DNA from 2 places in the Burkholderia sp. LMU1-1-1.1 genome. Region 2 is predicted to be linked to the other one. Evidence: predicted binding sites of a transcription regulator. Region 2 holds the regulator's gene; the other holds the start of a gene.
What was found. The regulator LexA, encoded in region 2, represses DNA repair genes until DNA is damaged. The targets are predictions, from matches to a motif close to ACTGTATNNNNATACAGT.
Positions count from the first base shown of each region.

Region 1: the regulator LexA is predicted to act here: its motif matches at 1,910-1,927, upstream of MRBLMU1_RS08350 (error-prone DNA polymerase).

Region 1 covers NZ_JBEGHG010000007.1:110,026-120,002, forward strand. Annotated here, with positions in the region: gene MRBLMU1_RS08350 (error-prone DNA polymerase) at 1-1,902, opposite strand, end outside; gene MRBLMU1_RS08355 (TonB-dependent receptor plug domain-containing protein) at 2,156-4,558, shown strand; gene MRBLMU1_RS08360 (DUF2844 domain-containing protein) at 4,706-5,173, shown strand; gene MRBLMU1_RS08365 (DUF3443 domain-containing protein) at 5,183-6,952, shown strand; gene MRBLMU1_RS08370 (bifunctional 2',3'-cyclic-nucleotide 2'-phosphodiesterase/3'-nucleotidase) at 7,152-9,248, shown strand; gene MRBLMU1_RS08375 (tetratricopeptide repeat protein) at 9,263-9,977, shown strand, end outside.
Region 2 covers NZ_JBEGHG010000023.1:542,654-552,630, reverse strand. Annotated here, with positions in the region: gene purF (amidophosphoribosyltransferase) at 1-1,115, shown strand, start outside; gene MRBLMU1_RS20765 (cystathionine gamma-synthase family protein) at 1,171-2,415, shown strand; gene lexA (transcriptional repressor LexA) at 2,591-3,229, opposite strand; gene MRBLMU1_RS20755 (DUF5695 domain-containing protein) at 3,347-6,049, opposite strand; gene rpsF (30S ribosomal protein S6) at 6,208-6,600, shown strand; gene priB (primosomal replication protein N) at 6,631-6,936, shown strand; gene rpsR (30S ribosomal protein S18) at 6,952-7,242, shown strand; gene rplI (50S ribosomal protein L9) at 7,271-7,723, shown strand; gene MRBLMU1_RS20730 (replicative DNA helicase) at 7,865-9,250, shown strand; gene MRBLMU1_RS20725 (DUF47 domain-containing protein) at 9,366-9,977, shown strand, end outside.

The DNA of each region.
Region 1 (9,977 bases), on a different contig from region 2:
GGGCCGCACCAGCGCCACCTCGATGACCAGGTCGTAGAACACCTTGGGCCGCAGCCGTGGCAGCATGCTCATCTGCGCGCGCGACTCGATCTGGAACACGCCGATGGTGTCGGCCTGGCACATCATCGCGTAGGTAGGCTTGTCCTCGGCCGGGATGTCCTGCATGCGGAACGGCGCGCCCCGGCGCTCGGCCACCATGTCGAGCGCGCGCCGCAGCGCCGTGAGCATGCCCAGCGCCAGCACGTCGACCTTCATCAGGCCGAGCTCTTCGAGGTCGTCCTTGTCCCACTGGATCACGCAGCGCCCCTCCATCGTGGCCGCCTCGATCGGCACCAGCCGGGATAACTTCTCGTGCGAAATGACGAAGCCGCCCGGATGCTGCGACAGGTGGCGCGGAAAACCCAGCAGCGTCATCGCCAGCGAGGCCCATTGCTGCGCCAGTTGCGAGTCCGGGTCGAGTCCGCACTCGGCCAGCCGCCCGAGCAGGTCGTGGCGGCTGTCGAACCAGTGGTGCGACTTGGCCACCTTCTCGACGATGGCCAGGTCGACGCCGAGCGCCTTGCCGCTGTCGCGCAGCGCGCTCTTGGGCCGGTAGCTGATGACGACGGCCGCCAGCGCGGCGCGGTCGGCGCCGTATTTTTTATAGATGTACTGGATCACCTCCTCGCGCCGCTGGTGCTCGAAGTCGACGTCGATGTCGGGCGGCTCGTTGCGCTCGCGCGAGATGAAACGCCCGGTCAGCATGTTGCTGCGCTCCGGGTCGACCTCCGTCACGCCAAGGCAAAAACACACCACCGAGTTGGCCGCCGAGCCGCGCCCCTGGCACAGGATGCCCTGGTCGCGGGCGAAACGCACGATGTCGTAGACGGTCAGGAAATACGGTTCGTATTTAAGCTCGGCGATCAGTTTCAGTTCGTTCTCGATCTGGCCGCGCACCTTGTCCGACAACCCGGCCGGAAAGCGCCGCGCCGCGCCCTCGTACACCTCCTGGCGCAGGTAGCTGGCCGGCGTGTGGCCAGCCGGCACCAGCTCGTGCGGATACTCGTAGCACAATTCGGTCAGCTTGAAGGTGCACTCCTGCATGATGCGCAAGGTCTCGAACAGCGCCGCCGGCGGATACAGGTTGGCCAGCCGCAGGCGCGGACGCAGATGCTGCTCGGCGTTCTGCGCCAGCGCATAGCCGCACTCGCCGACCGGCTTGCCCACCCGCACCGCCGTCAGCGTGTCGTGCAGCGGCTTGCGCGAGCGCACATGCATGCACACCTGCCCCACGGCCACCACCGCCATGCCGTGCTGCAACGCCACCTCGGCTATGCTGAGGCGATGCGCCTCGTCGAAGGCGCGCTGCAGCAGGTTCAGCCCCATCCACGCGCGCCCCGGAAAGGTCGCCTCCATCCACGCCGCCTGCGCGTGCAACCGGTCAACGTCGCCGGGCTGGTGCGCCGGATAGTGCGGCAGCAGTATCATCAGGCAGTCCGGCAAACCCTTCAAATGCGCGTAAGCCGGCGCCGGCGCGGCCAGGTCGGCCGGCGTCAGCAGGTAGCTGCCCTTGGCGACGCGGTTGCGGGCGATGGTGATCAATTCGCACAAATTGCCGTAGCCGTCGCGGTTCCTGGCCAGCGCGACCAGCGACAGCGCGGCGCTGCCGTCCGGGTTCTTCAGGTGGAAGTGGCTGCCGATGACCAGCGGCAAACCGGCCTCCTTGGCCGCCGCGTGCGCGCGCACCACGCCGGCCAGCGAGCATTCGTCGGTGATGGCCAACCCCGCATAATCGAGCTCGACGGCGCGCGCGACCAGCTCCTCCGGCCGCGACGCGCCCTGCAGGAAGGAAAAGTTGCTCATGCAGAACAGCTCGGCGTAGGCCGGCAGTCCCTGCGACGATGGTGGCGATGACAAGCTCATGATGGATACTGTGTTTATATACAGTATTCTACACCCAGCCCCCCCTTCCGCCGCGTAATCATTTTAATAGGGGCCGGTGCCGAGTCCACCCGACCCGGCGCGGCATCCGTAACACTACGTAGCCCGGGCGCCCGCACGGGCCCGGTTGGCGCGTCAAAACAACAGTAAATAGTGTTTAAACGCAAAATTGGCAGAAAACCCATATCAATATAAATTATTTGAATAGAATCAAATTTTTCATGGGAGCCGAAACGTGCCAGCCAACACCACCTTACGCAACGCCGTCTTATTCACCCTCTATGGCGCGACCGCGCTGAGCCTGAGTCCCGCCGTCCACGCCCAGACCACGCCGGCCGAGGCCGCCGCCGCTCCCATGCAAACGGTCACGCTGGTCGGCTCGCGCCGCGCCACCTCGTCGGCCACCGACACCGTGGTGCCGGTCGATATCATCCCGATGAACAAGGTCTCCGAACAGGGCGGCCAGTTCGACCTGGCGCAGTCGCTGACCTACATCTCGCCATCGTTCAACTCGACCCGCCAGAGCGGCTCGGACGGCGCCGACCTGGTCGACTCGGCCGCGCTGCGCGGCCTCGGCTCGGACCAGACGCTGGTGCTGGTCAACGGCAAGCGCCGCCACACCACCGCGCTGGTCAACCTGTTCGGCGCGCGCAACCGCGGCAACACCGGCACCGACCTCAACGCCATCCCGATGCTCGCCATCAAGGACGTCCAGGTGCTGCGCGACGGCGCCGCCGCCCAGTACGGCTCGGACGCGATCGCCGGCGTCATGGACATCGGCCTCAAAAAGAGCCTCGGCTGCGAGGCCGTCGCCGGCTACAGCCAGTACTCGGCCGGCGACGGCGAGAACTGGCTCGGCTCGGCCTACTGCGGTTTTAGCATCGGCAACGGCGGCGGCGTCGGCATCACCGGCGAATACCTCGACCGCGGCCGCTCCAACCGCGCCGAGGCCGACAACCCGCGCATCATCGGCGACACCAAGACCGAGAACCAGACCATCTATCTGAACGGCGAGCTGCCGACCACCGGCACGGGCAAGCTGTACTTCACCGCCGGCGCCCAGAAGCGCGACGGCTCGTCGGCCGCGTTCGCGCGCGGCGGCGTCGGCTCGGACGACATCCCGAGCCGCAACTCGGCCGCCATGTACCCGAACGGCTTCGTGCCGTTCATCAACGCCAAGATCGACGACCGCTACGCCACCGTCGGCCACCGCATCAAGCTGGGCGAATGGAACACCGACTTGTCGCAGACCTACGGCTACAACAAGATGATGTACAACATCAGCAACACGATCAACGCCTCGATCGCCAACCAGGACCTGCTCGGCGGCGGCCGCGGCGTCAGCGCCAGCGCCTTCGACGCCGGCGGCTTCTCGTTCCAGCAGCTGACCACCAACGTCGACCTGTCGCGCTACTACGACGGCGTGCTCGGCGGCGGCCTGAACGTCGCCTTCGGCGGCGAATACCGCAGCGAGGAATTCAAGATCTTCGCCGGCGAGCGCGGCTCCTACATCGACGCCGACGGCGTCGGCAACGGCGGCAACGCCGGCAGCCAGGGCTTCCCCGGCTTCCAGCCGGGCGACGAGACCAAGGCCAAGCGCCACAGCAACGCCGCCTACCTCGACCTCGAGGCCGACCTGACCGACACCGTCAAGGCCCAGGCGGCGGTGCGCTACGAGAAGTTCAGCGACTTCGGCTCGACCGTGACGGGCAAGCTGGCCGGCTCGGTGCGCGTGCTGCCGACCACCCTGCTGCGCGGCTCGGCCAGCACCGGCTTCCGCGCGCCGTCGCTGCAGCAAAGCCACCTGTCGACCACCTTCACCGACTTCATCGGCGGCGTGCCCAAGGAAGTGGTGCTCGCGCCCAACGGCGGCGTGGTCGCCAACGCGGCCGGCATCCCCAAACTGAAGGAGGAGAAGTCGACCAGCTTCACCTTGGGCACGACCTGGACCCCGAGCGACGCCATCTCCGTCACCGCCGACCTGTACCGCATCAAGATCAAGGACCGCATCGTGCTGTCGGGCCGCTTCAACGCCGACAACTACCCCGACCTGGCCGACCGCCTGGCCGCGCTGGGTGTGGGCGAGGCGCAATTCTTCGTCAACTCGGTCGACACCAAGACGCAGGGCCTGGACCTGACCGCCTCGCACAAGGCCAACTTCGGCGCCAACCGCCTGACCACCTACCTGGCCCTCAACGCCAGCAAGACCGAGGTCACCGGCATCCACGCGCCGGCCGCGCTGCGCGGCTTCGAGGACGTGCTGCTGTCGGAGAAGGAACGCCTGTACATCGAGCAGGGCGCGCCGAAATCGAAGGTCACCCTGGGCTTCGATTTCGTCACCGGCGCGCTGGAGACGGACTTCAAGATCATCCACTTCGGTCCGCAGACCTTGGGCACCTTCGACGGCACCGCCAACGGCGTACCGAACCAGCGCTACGAGTCCAAGACCTCGGCCGACCTGAGCTTCACGTACACGATCAACAAGAACATAAAGTTCACCCTGGGCGGCAACAACATCTTCAACGTCAAGCCGACCTCGCAGGACCCGGACCAGACCGACAACGGCTTCAAGTACGAGAGCGTGCAGTTCGGCCTGAACGGCGCCTCCTACTTCGGCCGCCTGTGGGTGCGCTTCTAATCTAATCCAGCATGCCTGACGACGGCGCCTGCGGGCGCCGTTTTTATTGGCGCTTTTAATCGGATTTACGTTTGCTTACATTTCACTAACGCAATTCAACCCGATCGCGGCCTACACTTGTCTTTATTCTAGGCAACGGAGCACGCCATGCGCCACGCGATCGCACTCATGTTATTCCTCACGCTGCTGCAGGGCGCGCTCGCCTACGCGGCGCTGGGCGGCGCGCCGTCCGACTTCGGCGGCACGCCGGTCACCGCCCGGCGGCTGGCGGCCACCGGCGCGGCCACGGCCGCCGCCACCGACGCCGTCTACACGGTCAGCCAGAGCACCCTCGACAGCGGCACCGTCGTGCGCGAATACAGCGACACGGCCGGCAAGGTGTTCGCCGTCAGTTGGCGCGGTCCCACCTTGCCGGACTTGCGCACCCTGCTTGGCGACAAGTTCGGCGTCATGACCGGCGCCGCCGCCAAGCGCGCCCAGGCCGGCCATTCGCAGCTCGCGCTCGAGCAATCCGACGTCGTGCTGGTCTCCAACGGCCACATGCGCTCGTTCGCCGGCCACGCCTGGATCCCCAGCGCGCTGCCGGCCGGCTTCGACACCACCACCATCGACTAGGACCGCCGCATGACAGCTCCGCAGCACGGCGCCACGCCGCCCACCGGCCGCCCGCGCCTGACCACCCAACTGGCGGGCGCCCTGCTCTGCCTGGCATTGGCCGCCTGCGGCGGCGGCGGGGGCGGCGGCGCGGCCGCCACCACGACCGCCACCCCTACCCAGGCCGACGCGGTCGGCGCCGCCGCGCCCGTAGTGAGCATCGGCGCCACGCCGACCGCCACCACCAGCGGCCAGGTCGTCACCTTGAGCTGGAGCGTGAGCAATGCGCCGGCCACCGGCTGCACCGCCTCCGGCGCCTGGAGCGGCGCGGTCGCCGCCAGCGGCACGCGAACGGTCACCGCCGGCGCCGCCGGCACGGCCAACTACACGCTCACCTGCGGCGGCGCCAGCGGCACCGCCGCGGTGGTCGTGAGCACCCCGCCGCCCAGCCCCACGACCAGCCTGACGCTGGCGCCGGCCAACATCACCACCGCCCAAACGACGGTGCTGAGCTGGTCGTCGGCCAACGCCACCGGCTGCGTCGCCAGCGGCGCCTGGAGCGGCGCCCAGCCCACCGCCGGCACGCTGACGGTGGCCCCGGCCGGCGCCGGCAACTTCACCTACAGCCTGACGTGCAGCGGCGACGGCGGCAGCGCCAGCGCCAGCGCCGCGCTGAGCGTGACGGCGGCGCTGTCGAACAGCACCACCATCAGCGTCGACAGCGGCCCGGCCGGCGTGGGCGGCGTCATCAACGTGCCGTACGTGAACGTGACGGTGTGCCGGCCCGGCACCGCCACCTGCCAGACGGTCGACCACGTGCTGCTCGACACCGGCTCCTACGGCCTGCGCCTGCTGGCGTCGGCGCTCGACGCCAGCCTAGCGCTGCCGGCCGTGCCCACCCCGTCCGGCGCCGACGCCGCCGAATGCGGCAAGTTCATCAGCGGCTACACCTGGGGCGCGGTGCGCCGGGCCGACGTCAAGATGGCCGACGAGGTCGCCGCCGGCATCCCGCTCCAGGTCGTCGGCGACGGCGGCGCCAGCTACGCCGCCACGCCCGCCAGCTGCAGCAGCGCCGGCAACAACCTCGGCACCTTGGCCGCGCTGGGCGCCAAGGGCATCCTCGGCGTCGGCCTGTTCCAGCACGACTGCGGCGACGCCTGCGCGCGGACGGCCATCGCCGGCACCTACTACGCGTGCGCCGGCGGCGCCTGCACGGCCAGCGCCATGCCGCTGGCGTCGCAGGTCAGCAATCCGGTCGCCTCGTTCGCGGTCAACAACAACGGCGTGCTGGTGAGCCTGCCGGCGGTGGGCACGGCCGGCCTGACGGCGGTCAGCGGCACCCTGATCTTCGGCGTCGGCACGCAAGCCAACAACGCCATCGCCGGCGAAACGGTGTTCAAGACCGACGCCAGCGGCGACTTCAGCACCACCTACAAGGGCAGAACGTACGCCTCGAGCTTCATCGACAGCGGCTCGAACGGCTACTTCTTCACCGACACGAGTATCCGCACCTGCTCGGGGGGCGACTTCTTCTGTCCGGCCGCGACCTTGGCGCTGAGCGCGACCAACACGGCCGCCGACGGCAGCGCCAGCGGCACGGTCGACTTCAACGTCGTCAACCTGGTGCAACTGGCGTCGACGGTGCGTGCCGCGCAGGTGGGTGGCACGCTGACCGGCACCGCCGGCGGCAACAGCGACTATTTCGACTGGGGCCTGCCGTTCTTCTACGGGCGCCGCGTGTTCGTCGTCATGGAAGGCCACACCGTCAACGGCAAGACCGGCCCCCTGTGGGCCTACTGACCCAACAGTGGGGGTCAAGTCTGACATTCGGACACCAGCTCGGCCGTATTACGCATCAGCACGTGTCCGAATGCCAGACTTGACCCCAAAGGTTTAGACCGCCAAGGTTTATATGTGGCGGGCTTGGCATTTGTCACAACGCTGTCATGTAGTTTCGTTAAAGTCGCCACCTTGATTTTTATACATTTTCGAGGGTGCGATGAGAACGAATTCGGTGATGGTGGCGGCGTTGGTGGCGGCGGGCGTGGTCGGGTGCGGCGGCGAGTCCAATCCGGCCCCGGCGATCCCCGAGGGCTCGACCGTGACCCTGGCGTTGCTGGAGACCACCGATATCCACGCCAACGTGATGAGCTATAACTATTACTCGCTGGCCGAGGACACCAGCCTGGGCCTCGAGCGCACCGCCACCCTGGTGGCGGCCGCGCGCGCCGAGACGCCCAACAACGTGCTGCTCGACGACGGCGACACCATCCAGGGCACGCTGCTGGGCGACCTGCAGGCCGTCACCAAGCCGATCCCGTGCGCCGAGACGATGGCCGTGCACAAGGCGATGAACGCCATGAAGTACGACGGCGGCGGCTTCGGCAACCATGAATTCAACTACGGCTTGCCGCTGCTGAGCCAGATCACCAACACCGACTTCGGCATCCCCGGCGTGGCCAAGCCGTCCGGCACCTGCGGCGCCCCGGCCTTCCCGCTGGCGCTGACCAACGTCACCGGCGTGGCCAGCGGCAAGCCCATCGTGCAGCCGTACGTGGTGCTGCCGCGCACCTTCTCGGCCACCGCGCCCGACGGCGGCAAGTTCGACGTCAAGATGAACATCGGCCTGCTGAGCTTTGTGCCGCCGCAGATCCTCGAGTGGGACCAGAAGAACCTGGCCGGCAAGGTCGCCGTGACCGGCGTGCAGGAGGCGGCCAAACAGTACGTACCCGAGCTGCGCGCCAAGGGCGCCGACCTGGTCGTGGCGCTGTCGCACGGCGGCCTCGATCCGAGCCCGTACAGCCCGAAGATGGAGAACGGCAGCTACCACCTGACCACCACCGGCATCGACGCGCTCCTGATCGGCCATTCGCACTTGATCTTCCCGAAAGGCAAGGAGCCGGGCGCCGCCGCGCTGGACGCCTCGTTCGCCGCCTTCCCGGCCGGCGCCAAGATCGACGCCGTCAACGGCTTCGTCAACGGCGTGCCGACCGTCATGGCGCAAAGCTGGGGCCGGCGCCTGGGCATCATCAAGATGACCCTGGCCTACACCGGCGGCAAGTGGGTGGTGCAGCCGGCCAAGACGACGGTCGAGTCGCGCGGCTTCAAGTACGCCGACGGCGCCACCATCGTCAAGGCCGATCCGGCCATCGCGCCGCTGGTGGCCGCCGAGCACGCCGCCACCATCGCCTACGCCAGGCAGCCGCTGGGCGTGGCCACCGACTTCGAGATGTCGGCCTACTTCGCGCTGGCCGGCGACGTCAGCGCGATCCAGCTGGTCAACCAGGCGCAGCTCGACTACGTCAAGAAATTCATCGCCACCAGCACCGACGCCACCATCGCCAGCTACAAGAACATTCCGGTGATCTCGTGCAGCGCGCCGTTCAAGGCCGGGCGCAACGGGCCGTCCGATTTCACCGACGTCGCGCCGGGCGCCAGCGCCGCCGCGCCGGTCGGGCTGCAGGTGCGCAATCCGGGCGACCTTTACCTGTACAGCAACAACAACCTGCAGGCGGTCAAGATCAAGGGGAGCGACCTGAAGGCCTGGCTGGAGACGGCCGCCAAGCAGTTCGGCCAGATCGATCCGGCCAAGACCGCCGAGCAGGACCTGGTGCCGAGCTATGGCACGATCTATAACTACGACGTGTTCTACGCCGAGAACAACGCCTTGACGTACCAGATCGACGTCACCAAGCCGGCCGGGGCGCGCATCGTCAACCTGACCTACCTGGGCAAGCCGGTGGCCGACGGCGACGACTTCATCGTCGCCACCAACGATTACCGCGCCGGCGGCGGCGGCGCCGTGCCCGGCATCGACGGCAGCAAGACCATCATCAAGTCGCCGGACGCCAACCAGACCGTGGTCAGCAACTACCTGGCGGCGCTGGGGGCGTCGACCGGCAAGGTCACGCTGGCCGGCAACGGCAGCGCGCGCAGCTGGAGCTTCGTCAAGACGGCCACGGCCGGGCCGGTGATCCTGCGCTCGGCGCCGGGCCACCTGGCGCTGGCGAAAAGCAGCGGCATCGCCGCCGTCACCGCCGAGGGCGCGCTGGACGCGAGCGGCTTCGCCAAGTACACGATCGATCTGAGCAAATAAACCAGGGGGCGACGATGAAACACCATCCGGCGGCGGTCTTGGTGGCGGTGCTGGCGTCGGCGCTGCTGCTTGGCACCCAGGGTTGCCAGATCCAGCGCGATCCGCCCGATCCGGCGCAGATCGAGACGGTGGGCATGAAGGCGCTGCAGCAGGCCGACGCCAGCGCCGAGCGCAAGCTGATGGCGTGGGCGCGGCAGGACATGCCGGTGGCCCAGCGCGAGCTGGCGCTGCTGTATAAGACCCGGCCGGCGCAGCGCGCCGAGGCGGTGAAGCTGTTCGAGCGGGCGGCGCGCGGCGGCGACGTCGAGGCCGCGTTCCAGCTGGGCGAGCTGCTGCGGCTGGGCACGGCCGGCGTGGCGGCGCAGCCGGCGGCGGCCGCGCCGTGGTACGCCCTGGCGGCGCAACAACACCACGCGCGGGCGGCGCTGGTGCTGGGGCAGCTCTACAAGAACGGCGATGGCGTCGCGCGCGACGACCGGCTGGCCGCGCGCTGGCTGCAGGCCGCCAGCGACGGCGGCAACGCGCACGCGATGTTCCTGTTGTCGTATTTCTACGTCGAGGGGCGCGGCGTGGCACGCGACCCGGCGAAGGCGCGCGCACTGCTGGAGGAAGCGGCCGAGCACGAATACCCACCGGCGCTGCAGGAACTGGCGATGACGGTGCAGCTGGGCGACGCCCACAGCGCCAGGGACCAGCGCCGCGCCGGCTACCTGCTCAAGGAGGCGACCG
Region 2 (9,977 bases):
AAATCCATATGGCCACCACCGGCATCTCGATCGACGCCGACACCATCTTCGACGCCGTCACGGTGCTGCACCGCCGCGTGCGCGGTGGCTACGCCGCCGTCGCGCAGATCGCCGGCGTCGGCCTGCTGGCCTTCCGCGATCCGTTCGGCATCCGTCCGCTGTGCCTGGGCATCAACGAAACCGAGCAGGGCGCCGAGTACCTGGTCGCCTCCGAATCGGTGGCGCTCGAAGGCATGGGCTTCCGTTTCCTGCGCGACGTCGCGCCGGGCGAGTGCATCTTCGTCGACGCCGACATGCAGCTGCACAGCCGCCAGTGCGCCGACAATCCGTCGCTCAACCCGTGCGTGTTCGAGTTCGTCTACCTGGCCCGTCCCGACTCCGTCATCGACGGCGCCTCGGTCTACGCCACCCGCCTGAAAATGGGCGAGTACCTGGCCGAGAAGATCAAGCGCGAATTCAAGGACGGCGAGATCGACGTCGTCATGCCGATCCCGGACTCGTCGCGCCCGGCGGCGATCCAGCTGGCGCTGGCGCTCAACGTCGAATACCGCGAAGGCTTCATCAAGAACCGCTACATCGGCCGCACCTTCATCATGCCGGGCCAGGCCGCGCGCAAGAAATCGGTGCGCCAGAAACTGAACGCGATCGCCTCCGAGTTCAAGGACAAGGTCGTGCTGCTGGTCGATGACTCCATCGTGCGCGGTACCACCAGCCGCGAGATCGTGCAGATGGCGCGCGAAGCGGGCGCCAAGAAAGTGATCTTCGCCTCGGCCGCGCCGCCGGTGATCTACCCGAACGTGTACGGCATCGACATGCCGACCCGCGACGAGCTGATCGCCTACGGCCGCACCACCGAGGAAGTGTGCCGCGAAATCACCGCCGACCACTTGGTGTACCAGGACATCGAGTCGCTGAAGCGCGCCATCTCCGACGTCAATCCGGAGCTGAAGAACTTCGAAGCCTCGTGCTTCGACGGCATCTACGTGACCGGCGACGTGTCGAAGGAATACCTCGACAAGCTGGAGTACGCGCGCCACCACCCGAAGGCCAAGACCTCGCACGAGGACGCCGGCCGCTCGCAACTGAATCTGAATCTCGCGACCGCCGAAGGCTGATGTCGCGCCCGGTACGGTTCGCCGTACCGGGCTTTTTTTTTGACCATCCAAGCATATGAACGATAAGAAGAACTACGGTTTCACCACCACCATCCTGCACAACGATCGCCTGAAGGGCATCGAGCATGGTTCGCTGCACAAGCCGATCCACACCTCGGTCGCCTTCGGTTACGCCGACGCGCGCCAGCTGGCATCGGTGTTCCAGGGCAAGGAGCCGGGCTTCCGCTACGGCCGCCAAGGCAACCCGACCATCTCCGCGCTCGAGGACAAGGTCAACAAGATGGAGCAGGGCGTCGGCACCTTGTGCTTCGCCACCGGCATGGGCGCGATCGGCGCCGTGTTCCAGGCGCTGCTGCGCGCGGGCGACCACGTCGTCTCGTCGGCCTTCCTGTTCGGTAACACCAACAGCCTGTGGCAGACCACGATGGCGCAGGGCGTCGGCGTGTCGTTCGTCGACGCCACCGACGTTGCCAACGTCGAGGCCGCGATCACCGGGCAGACGCGCGTGGTGTTCGTCGAGACCATCGCCAATCCGCGCACGCAGGTGGCGGACCTCAAGCGCATCGGCGAGCTGTGCAAGGCGCGCGGCATCCTCTACATCGTCGACAACACGATGACCACGCCGTACCTGTTCCGGCCGAAATCGGTCGGGGCAGGGCTGGTGGTCAACGCGCTGACCAAATCGATCGGCGGCCACGGCAACGCGCTGGGCGGCAGCCTGACCGACACCGGCGAATACGACTGGACCCAATTCCCGAATATCTACGAGAACTACAAAAAGGCGGCGCCGCCGCAATGGGGACTGGCGCAGATCCGCGCCAAGGGCCTGCGCGACTTCGGCGCCTCGCTGGGGCCGGAGGCGGCGCACCACATCGCCGTCGGCGCCGAAACGCTGGCGCTGCGCATGGAGCGCACCAGCGGCAACGCGCTGGCGCTGGCCGAGATGCTGGAGGCCGACGAGCGCGTGGCGGCCGTCCACTATCCGGGGTTGACATCGCACCCGCAGCACGGCATCTCGAGCGAGCTGTTCCGTAGGCACGGCTCGCTGCTCAGTTTTGAATTGAAGGACGGGATAGACTGCTTCGACTTCCTGAACCGGCTCAAGCTGGCGATCCCGGCGTCGAACCTGGGCGACACGCGCACCCTGGTGATCCCGGTCGCGCACACGATCTTCTACGAGATGGGCGCCGAGCGGCGCGCCTCGATGGGGATTGCCGAATCGCTGATCCGCGTCTCGGTCGGCATCGAAGACACCGACGACCTGCTCGACGACTTCGCCTGCGCGCTGGAAGGCTGCTAAACCACGGAGACGTGTTAAACCACGGAGGCATGCTAAACCACGGAGACACGTAGGGCGGATTAGCGAAGCGTAATCCGCCATGCATGCTTCGTCGGCGGCTCATAGATGGCGGATTACGGCTTCGCCTAATCCGCCCTACGTGTCTCCACGTTGAATCATCTGCCTGGGGCCTGGCTTAGTGCCAGCTACGCATCAGGCCGACCGCCAGGCCTTCCAGCGCGAACTCGTCCGCCTCCGGGTCGACCTTGATGATCTTGAAGTCCGGATTCTCCGGCAGCAGCTCGACCAGGGTGCCGGTCTTGCGGTAGCGCTTGACCGTGACGTCGTTGCCGATCCGCGCGACGACGATCTGGCCGTTCTTGGCGCTGTCGACTTTCTTCACGGCCAGCAGGTCGCCGTCCATGATGCCGGCGTCGCGCATCGATTCGCCGCGCACCTTGAGCAGGTAATCGGGCTTGGACGAGAACATCGCCGGGTCGACGCTGTAGCTCGTCTCCAGGTTTTCTTGCGCCAGGATGGGCGAGCCGGCGGCCACGCGGCCGATCAACGGCAACGACATCATCAGCGACACCGGCACCTTCGGCGTGGCCGGTTCGGCGTGCACGCCCAGCAAACGGATGCCGCGCGAGGTGCCGGCGGCGATCTCGATGGCGCCCTTGCGCGCCAGCGCCTGCAAGTGCTCCTCGGCCGCGTTGGCGGATTTGAAGCCCAGTTCGTTGGCGATCTCGGCGCGCGTCGGCGGGAAGCCGGTGTTTTCGATGGCATCCTTGATCAGATTGAGAATTTGTTCCTGGCGTGCGGTGAGCTTGATCATGAGTGCGGTTGGGCCTGTGTATATAGACAGTCTGTATTTTTGTACAGTATGGCCCGCAATGCAAGGAAATTTGTTGTGTTCAGCGAAATAAAATGAAAAAAGTTCGTACAACCCCTGTCATCGTGGCTTCAGCAGCACGCGCGTGGTCGCCGCCGTCAGCGGAACCTGGTATCCGCCACGCTCGGCGACCAGGCCCTGCGGCTTGATTTTGCCGCCCGGGCTGTCGATCAGCAGCCTGGCCGCCGGCGTGGCGGCGGTGGCCGGCGCCAGCTCGAGCGTGATGGCGCGGCTTTTCGGATCGTAAGTGGCGCCGTCGATCTTGCCCGCCTCCAAAGTGATCCAGGCGCGCGCCGGCGCCACGAACAGGCGCGTGCGTGCGCTGTCCTTCGGCGTGATCCGCACCATGCCGTTCTTCTCCACTTGCAGGTTGCCGCCGAAGCCGAGCCAGCCGAAGGTCGGGTCCTTGACCACGTACGTGGCGCTGGCGTACGCGTGGCCGTAGAAGCCCATGCCGTAGTCGCCGCTGTAGGCGTCCCAGCGCATCATGTCCGGCCAGGCGTGGAAGGCGGCCGACGAGAAGCCGTCGCGGTCGATGTTGGTGATGCCGCCGAGCAGGCCGCCGTAGGCCACGCGCAGCAGGTGCAGGTCGGCCGGGTTGGCGCGGTAGGCGTCGAACAGCGGCACCGCGTTCAACGTCGAGCCGTAGTGGTGGATCTGGCGCTCGATGCGCGCGGTCTTGCCGCCGTACAGGAAGTCCCAGTAGCGGCGGGCGTTGCCGTTGTAGCCCCAGCTCGGGATCGCCGGGTCGTAGCCGAGGATCACCTCGCGCGTGATGTCGGCCTGCTTGCCGTAGCCGAAGTGGCGCATCCACGCGTAGACCTCGGCCTGGCCGGTCGAATCCCAGGCCATTTCGCTGCCGAACGGATAGGCCAGCGTGCGCCAGTGGTCGGCGCGCCGTTTCATCATGCCCTCCATGTCGGCCGCCTCGGCCGTCATGCCCTCGCGCTGCAGGTCTTTCAAAATATCGAGGAAGACGTCGCCCTCCATCAGGCCGAACTGCGCGTACTCGGGCGCGTCGCGCACCATCGCCACCGTGGTTTGGTAGGCGCGCTGCAAGTACCAGCGCCAGTCGTGCGCGGTGACCAGGCCGACGTGGTTGCGCGCCAGCCGGTACAGCACCCAGTGGCCGATGGCCACGTGCGGATAGTTGTAAGCGCGGCCGAGGTCGTCGGCGTCCTTCTTCGACCACGAGGCCCAGGTGCTCCAGTTGGTCTTCTGGTTGTAGTAGCCCGGGAAGGCTTTCGGGTCGTAGTAGAACAGGCTCTTGCGCACGGCGCCGGCCTGCGGGCCGTCGGCCACCTGCAATTTGCCGACGACGGTTTCATTGACCAGCCGTTCCAGCTTGGCCACCTCGGCGGCGTCCGGATTGTCGAGCTGCTTGCTCATCGCCGCGACCCAGCTGCCGCCGCCTCCCTCGTCGCTCATGCCGGAGATCCACACGCGCGGGTCGTCGGTGACGATGCGCTTGGCGTCGCGGTCGTAGGTGAGGATGGCCGGCGCGCGCTTGAACGGGTCTTTCTTGTCGTCGAACCATTGCTGCGTGGTGGAGAACTTGCCGAGGTCGGCCACCGCCTGCTCCAGCGGCTTGGTGACGAAATAGCTGACCGTCTGCACGCTGCCGTCGGCGTAGGTGATCGACAGGCGCGCCGGTCCCCAGCCGTTGCCGCGCACCGTGTAGCGCGCCCAGCCTTTGGCGCTCGACTTGAGCGGCGTGACGGCCAGCGCGTTCTCGGGCGAGCTGGTGATGCCGACCACTTTTTGCGGACTCTTGAGGAATAGTGTCGCCTCCAGGTCGGTCGGCACCACGTAGCCGGGGATGCCGACGGCGACCGGGCGCTTTTGCGCGATCAGGGCGGCCTCGATGGCGCGGATCGACGGCGCCGTGGCGAAGCGCACGCCGATGTCGCGCCGGGCGCCCGCTTCCAGGGTGATGCTGGTGGGCGTGTTCCACTGCTCGCCGGCATTCTTCCATTCGTTCTCGGCGTAGGCCTTGCTGGCGACGGTCCAGTCGTAAAAGCCTTCGGACGTTTGCGCGCGCGGGCTGCGGTCGGCCAGCGGACGCCACGCTTCGAGCGGCGTGCGCCCGTCCGGCGTGACGATCAGCGCCGGCCCCTGGCCGTTCAGGCGCGTCACCTGCACATAGCCGGCGTCGCGGCCGATATAAGGGTCGGCGAAACTGGCGCTGGCGTGGGCTTGCTCGAGGGTGCGGTCGGTGATGATGTTGTCGAACACCATCGGCATGCCGAGGCCGCCGATTTCCACCGGCGCATTGGAGTTGTTGATCAGCGTAAACCGCAGCACCAGCGCGCCGCCGTCGTTGAGCCAGCGTCGCTCCACCGTCAGCGGCAGGTCCTTGCCCAGGGTGGCGGTGATGTCGGCCGCCGCCAGGATCTTGCCGCCGGCCGGCAGCGGGCTGATCGGACGCCGCGCGGCGGACGAGGAGAATTCCTGCCAGGCCCCGGCGCCACCGCTGCGCACACGCAGGTTGAGGTCGCCTATGTGGGCGTAGCCGTCGTACTGGCGCTCGGCCTCCCTCGGGCCGGGCGTGAAGTCGAAGCCGGGATCGGCGATGGGATCGAGCCGCGCCAGGGTCTGGGTGTCGGTGCGCAGCGCCAGCAGGAACTGCTTGGTGCCGTACGCCTTGGTGGCGATGTCGGGATGGCTGGGTTTGGCGGCGGGGGCGGGCGCTTCGGCGGCGAGGGCGGAGGCCGCGATGAAGAGGGAAAACAGCAAAGGGGACAACGCACGGGTGGGTGGCATATCGGAATCCTGTTGGTTTTACAAGATGTTAGCATTGTCGCGGGGCCGCGAAGGGGTAGATTTTCGGCCAAAAAGCTGATATAGTCGCGGGCTTACCTCTTCCCACACCTGTCTTGACGCCAGGGTGGGCTATATTCACAGTCCTTAAGGGAGTTTGCATGCGTCACTATGAAATAGTATTTATCGTCCATCCGGACCAGAGCGAGCAAGTGCCCGCCATGATCGAACGTTACAAAACCACCGTAACGACCCGCGGCGGCGCCGTGCACCGTGTTGAAGATTGGGGCCGTCGTCAGATGGCTTACTCGATCCAGAAACTGGCTAAAGCACACTACATCTGCCTGAACATCGAATGCGACAACGAGACCCTGGTCGAGCTGGAAACCGCCTTCAAATTCAATGATGCCGTGCTGCGTCACCTGACCGTCAAGATGAAGAAAGCGGAAACCGCTCCTTCGCCGATGATGAAGTCGGTACAACGTGAAGATGCAGCGAAATCGCATCGCACCGAAGCCCCAGCAGCTCCTGTTGCCGCCGCTCCAGCGGCCTAATTGTTGCAAAACCGAGCTGACACAGCTCCAGTGAATCAAAGCCAATTCATTGCCTTGATCGCCGAACGGGACGCCTTGCGCTATACCCCGGCCGGCATGCCGATCGTGAACGCTGTACTCCAGCACCGGTCGCAGCAGATGGAGGCGGGCATAGCCCGGTTGAGCGAGTTTGAGATTTCCGCGGTCGCCGCGGGCGAGATCTCGGGCCGCTTCAGCCAGGCGCCACTGGGCGGGTTGTACCAGTTCACCGGTTTTATCAACAAGAAGACACGCAACAGCAAAAGCCTGGTGTTTCACATCATTGATTTTAGTGCTGTCCCAGACAGCTCAATTTAGATACAGGAGCCTCAAATGGCATTCGGTAAAAAGTTCGACAAAAACAAGCTCAAGCTTAAAGAAAAGCGCAAGCAACAAAATCCACTGTTCAAGCGCAAGAAGTTCTGCCGCTTCACCGCCGCTGGCGTTGAGCAGGTTGACTACAAAGACGTTGATACCCTGAAGGACTTCGTCCAGGAAAACGGCAAGATCATGCCAGCACGTCTGACCGGCACCAAGGCGCACTACCAGCGTCAAGTTGACACCGCCATCAAACGCGCCCGCTACCTCGCGCTGCTGCCTTACACCGATCTGCACCACGCTTAATTGCGTAGTCTAATCCTGGAGAAAAACTATGCAAATCATTCTGTTAGAAAAAGTCGTCAACCTGGGCAACCTGGGTGAAGTCGTTAAAGTTAAAGACGGTTACGCACGTAACTTCCTGATTCCGCAAAAAATGGCCCGTCGCGCTACCGCGTCGGCTGTTGCTGAATTCGAAGTCAAGCGCGCCGAACTGGAAAAAGCCGCTGCCGCCAAACTGGCCGCCGCTCAAGCCCAAGGCGAGAAACTGAACGGCATGACCGTGAACGTTTCGCAAAAAGCTGGCGTCGACGGCCGTCTGTTCGGCTCGGTCACCAACTTCGACATCGCTGAAGCGCTGACCAAAGCTGGTTTCGCTGTAGAAAAAGCTGCCGTGCGCATGCCTACCGGTCCTCTGAAGACCGTTGGCGAGCACCCTGTCAGCGTTGCTCTGCACACCGACGTGGTGGTCGAAGTGACCGTCGCCGTCGTCGGCGAAGCAGCCTAAATTACTTGCACGGGCAGTAATGCCTGTTGTGCTGGTAATAATGGCAAGATATGAAAAAAGCCGGGTTCGCCCGGCTTTTTTCTCGCCAATTTTTTCGCAGCATCGCCTTGGCGGCGGTACTAAGCAGGTATAATTCGCGCCATGAACACCCCCTCCGATCCGCAACTAGATTCACTCCGCGTCCCGCCGCATTCCATCGAAGCAGAACAGTCCGTCATTGGCGGTCTGCTGCGCGACAACCAGGCGTTCGACCGCATCGCGGACATGATGCATTCGGAGGACTTCTACCGTTATGACCACCGCATCATCTTCGAACAGATCGTCAAGATGATCAACGGCTCCAAGCCGGCCGACGTCATCACGGTATTCGAGACCTTGACGCAGATGGGCAAGGCCGAGGACGTCGGCGGCCTGGCCTACCTGAACGCGATGGCGCAGAACACGCCGTCGGCGGCCAACATCCGCCGCTACGCCGAGATCGTGCGCGACCGTTCCATCCTGCGCCAGCTGATCACCGTGGCCGACGAGATTTCCGGCCAGGCGTTCACGCCCCAGGGCAAGGAAGTCAAGCAGATGCTCGACGAGGCCGAGTCGAAGATCTTCGCCATCGCCGAGCAGGGCGCGCGCGGCGCGGCCGGCTGGCTGCCGGTGCAGCCGCTGCTGACCCAGGTGGTCGAGCGCATCGATGAATTGTATTCCCGCGACAACCAGTCCGAGATCACCGGCGTGCCGACCGGCTGGATCGACCTCGACCGTATGACCTCCGGCCTGCAGCCGGGCGACATGGTGGTCGTCGCCGGCCGCCCGTCGATGGGCAAGACCGCGTTCTCGATGAACATCGCCGAGAACGTCGCGGTCGAGGAGGGCCTGCCGGTGGCCGTGTTCTCGATGGAGATGGGCGGCGTGCAGCTGGCCATGCGTATGCTCGGCTCGGTCGGCCAGCTCGACCAGCACCGCCTGCGCACCGGTAAACTGAACGACGAGGATTGGCCGCGCCTGACGCACGCGATCCAGAAAATGAACGACGCCCAGGTGTACATCGACGAGACGCCGGCGCTGAACCCGATCGAGATGCGCGCCCGCGCGCGGCGCCTGTCGCGCCAGTGCGGCAAGCTCGGCCTGATCGTGGTCGACTACCTGCAGCTGATGACCGGCTCGACCCAGGGCGACAACCGCGCCTCCGAGATCTCGGAGATCTCGCGCTCGCTCAAGGGCCTGGCCAAGGAACTGCAGTGCCCGGTGATCGCGCTGTCGCAGCTGAACCGCTCGCTGGAGCAACGCCCCAACAAACGTCCCGTCATGTCCGACCTGCGCGAATCGGGCGCTATCGAGCAGGACGCGGACGTCATCATCTTCCTGTATCGCGACGAGGTCTACAACCCGGACTCGCCCGATAAGGGAACGGCCGAGATCATCATCGGTAAGCAGCGTAACGGCCCGATCGGCTCGGTGCGCCTGACCTGGATCGGCCAATACACCAAGTTCGGCAACTACGCCGGCAACCTGGCGCTGTACCAAGGCGACTAAGACCGGCAACACCACTGGGGCCGCCACAGCAAACAGGGCGGCCCATCATGACGCGGTCCGGGGCACCCGGACGGCGGTCTGTAGCAGTAATCACGACTATGAAACGGAGAAAGACATGTTTGGACGCTTGATGCCCACCGAGGGCAAATTTTTTGACCTGTTCAATCAACACGCCGACCTGTGCGTCAAAGGTGCAAAAGAGATGCTGGGGTTGATGTCCAACTTCGACGACCTGGAAAACCGCGTGCACGCCATCGAGAGCATCGAGAAACAGGCCGACAAGATCACCTACGCCACCGTCGACCTGTTGCACAAGACCTTCATCACGCCGATCGACCGCGACGACATCCACAAGCTCATCACGCGCCAGGACGACATCCTCGATCTGCTCGAAGACGCGGCCCAGACCGTCTCGCTGTACGACCTGCACTCGGTCACGCCGGAAGCCAAGCGCCTGGCCGAGCTGGTGCTCGCCTGCACCGAGAAGGTCAAGGAAGCCGTCTCGCTGCTGCACAACATGGACAACTCGCGCCAGATCGTCGCCATCTGCGAGGAGATCGACCGCCTCGAGTCGGACGCCGACCACGTGATGCGCGCCGCCATGTCCAAGCTGTTCCGCGACGAACCGGACGTGCGCAACCTGATCAAGATGAAGGCCATCTACGAGATTCTGGAAACGGTGACCGACCGCTGCGAGGATGTGGCCAACATCATCGAAGGCATCATC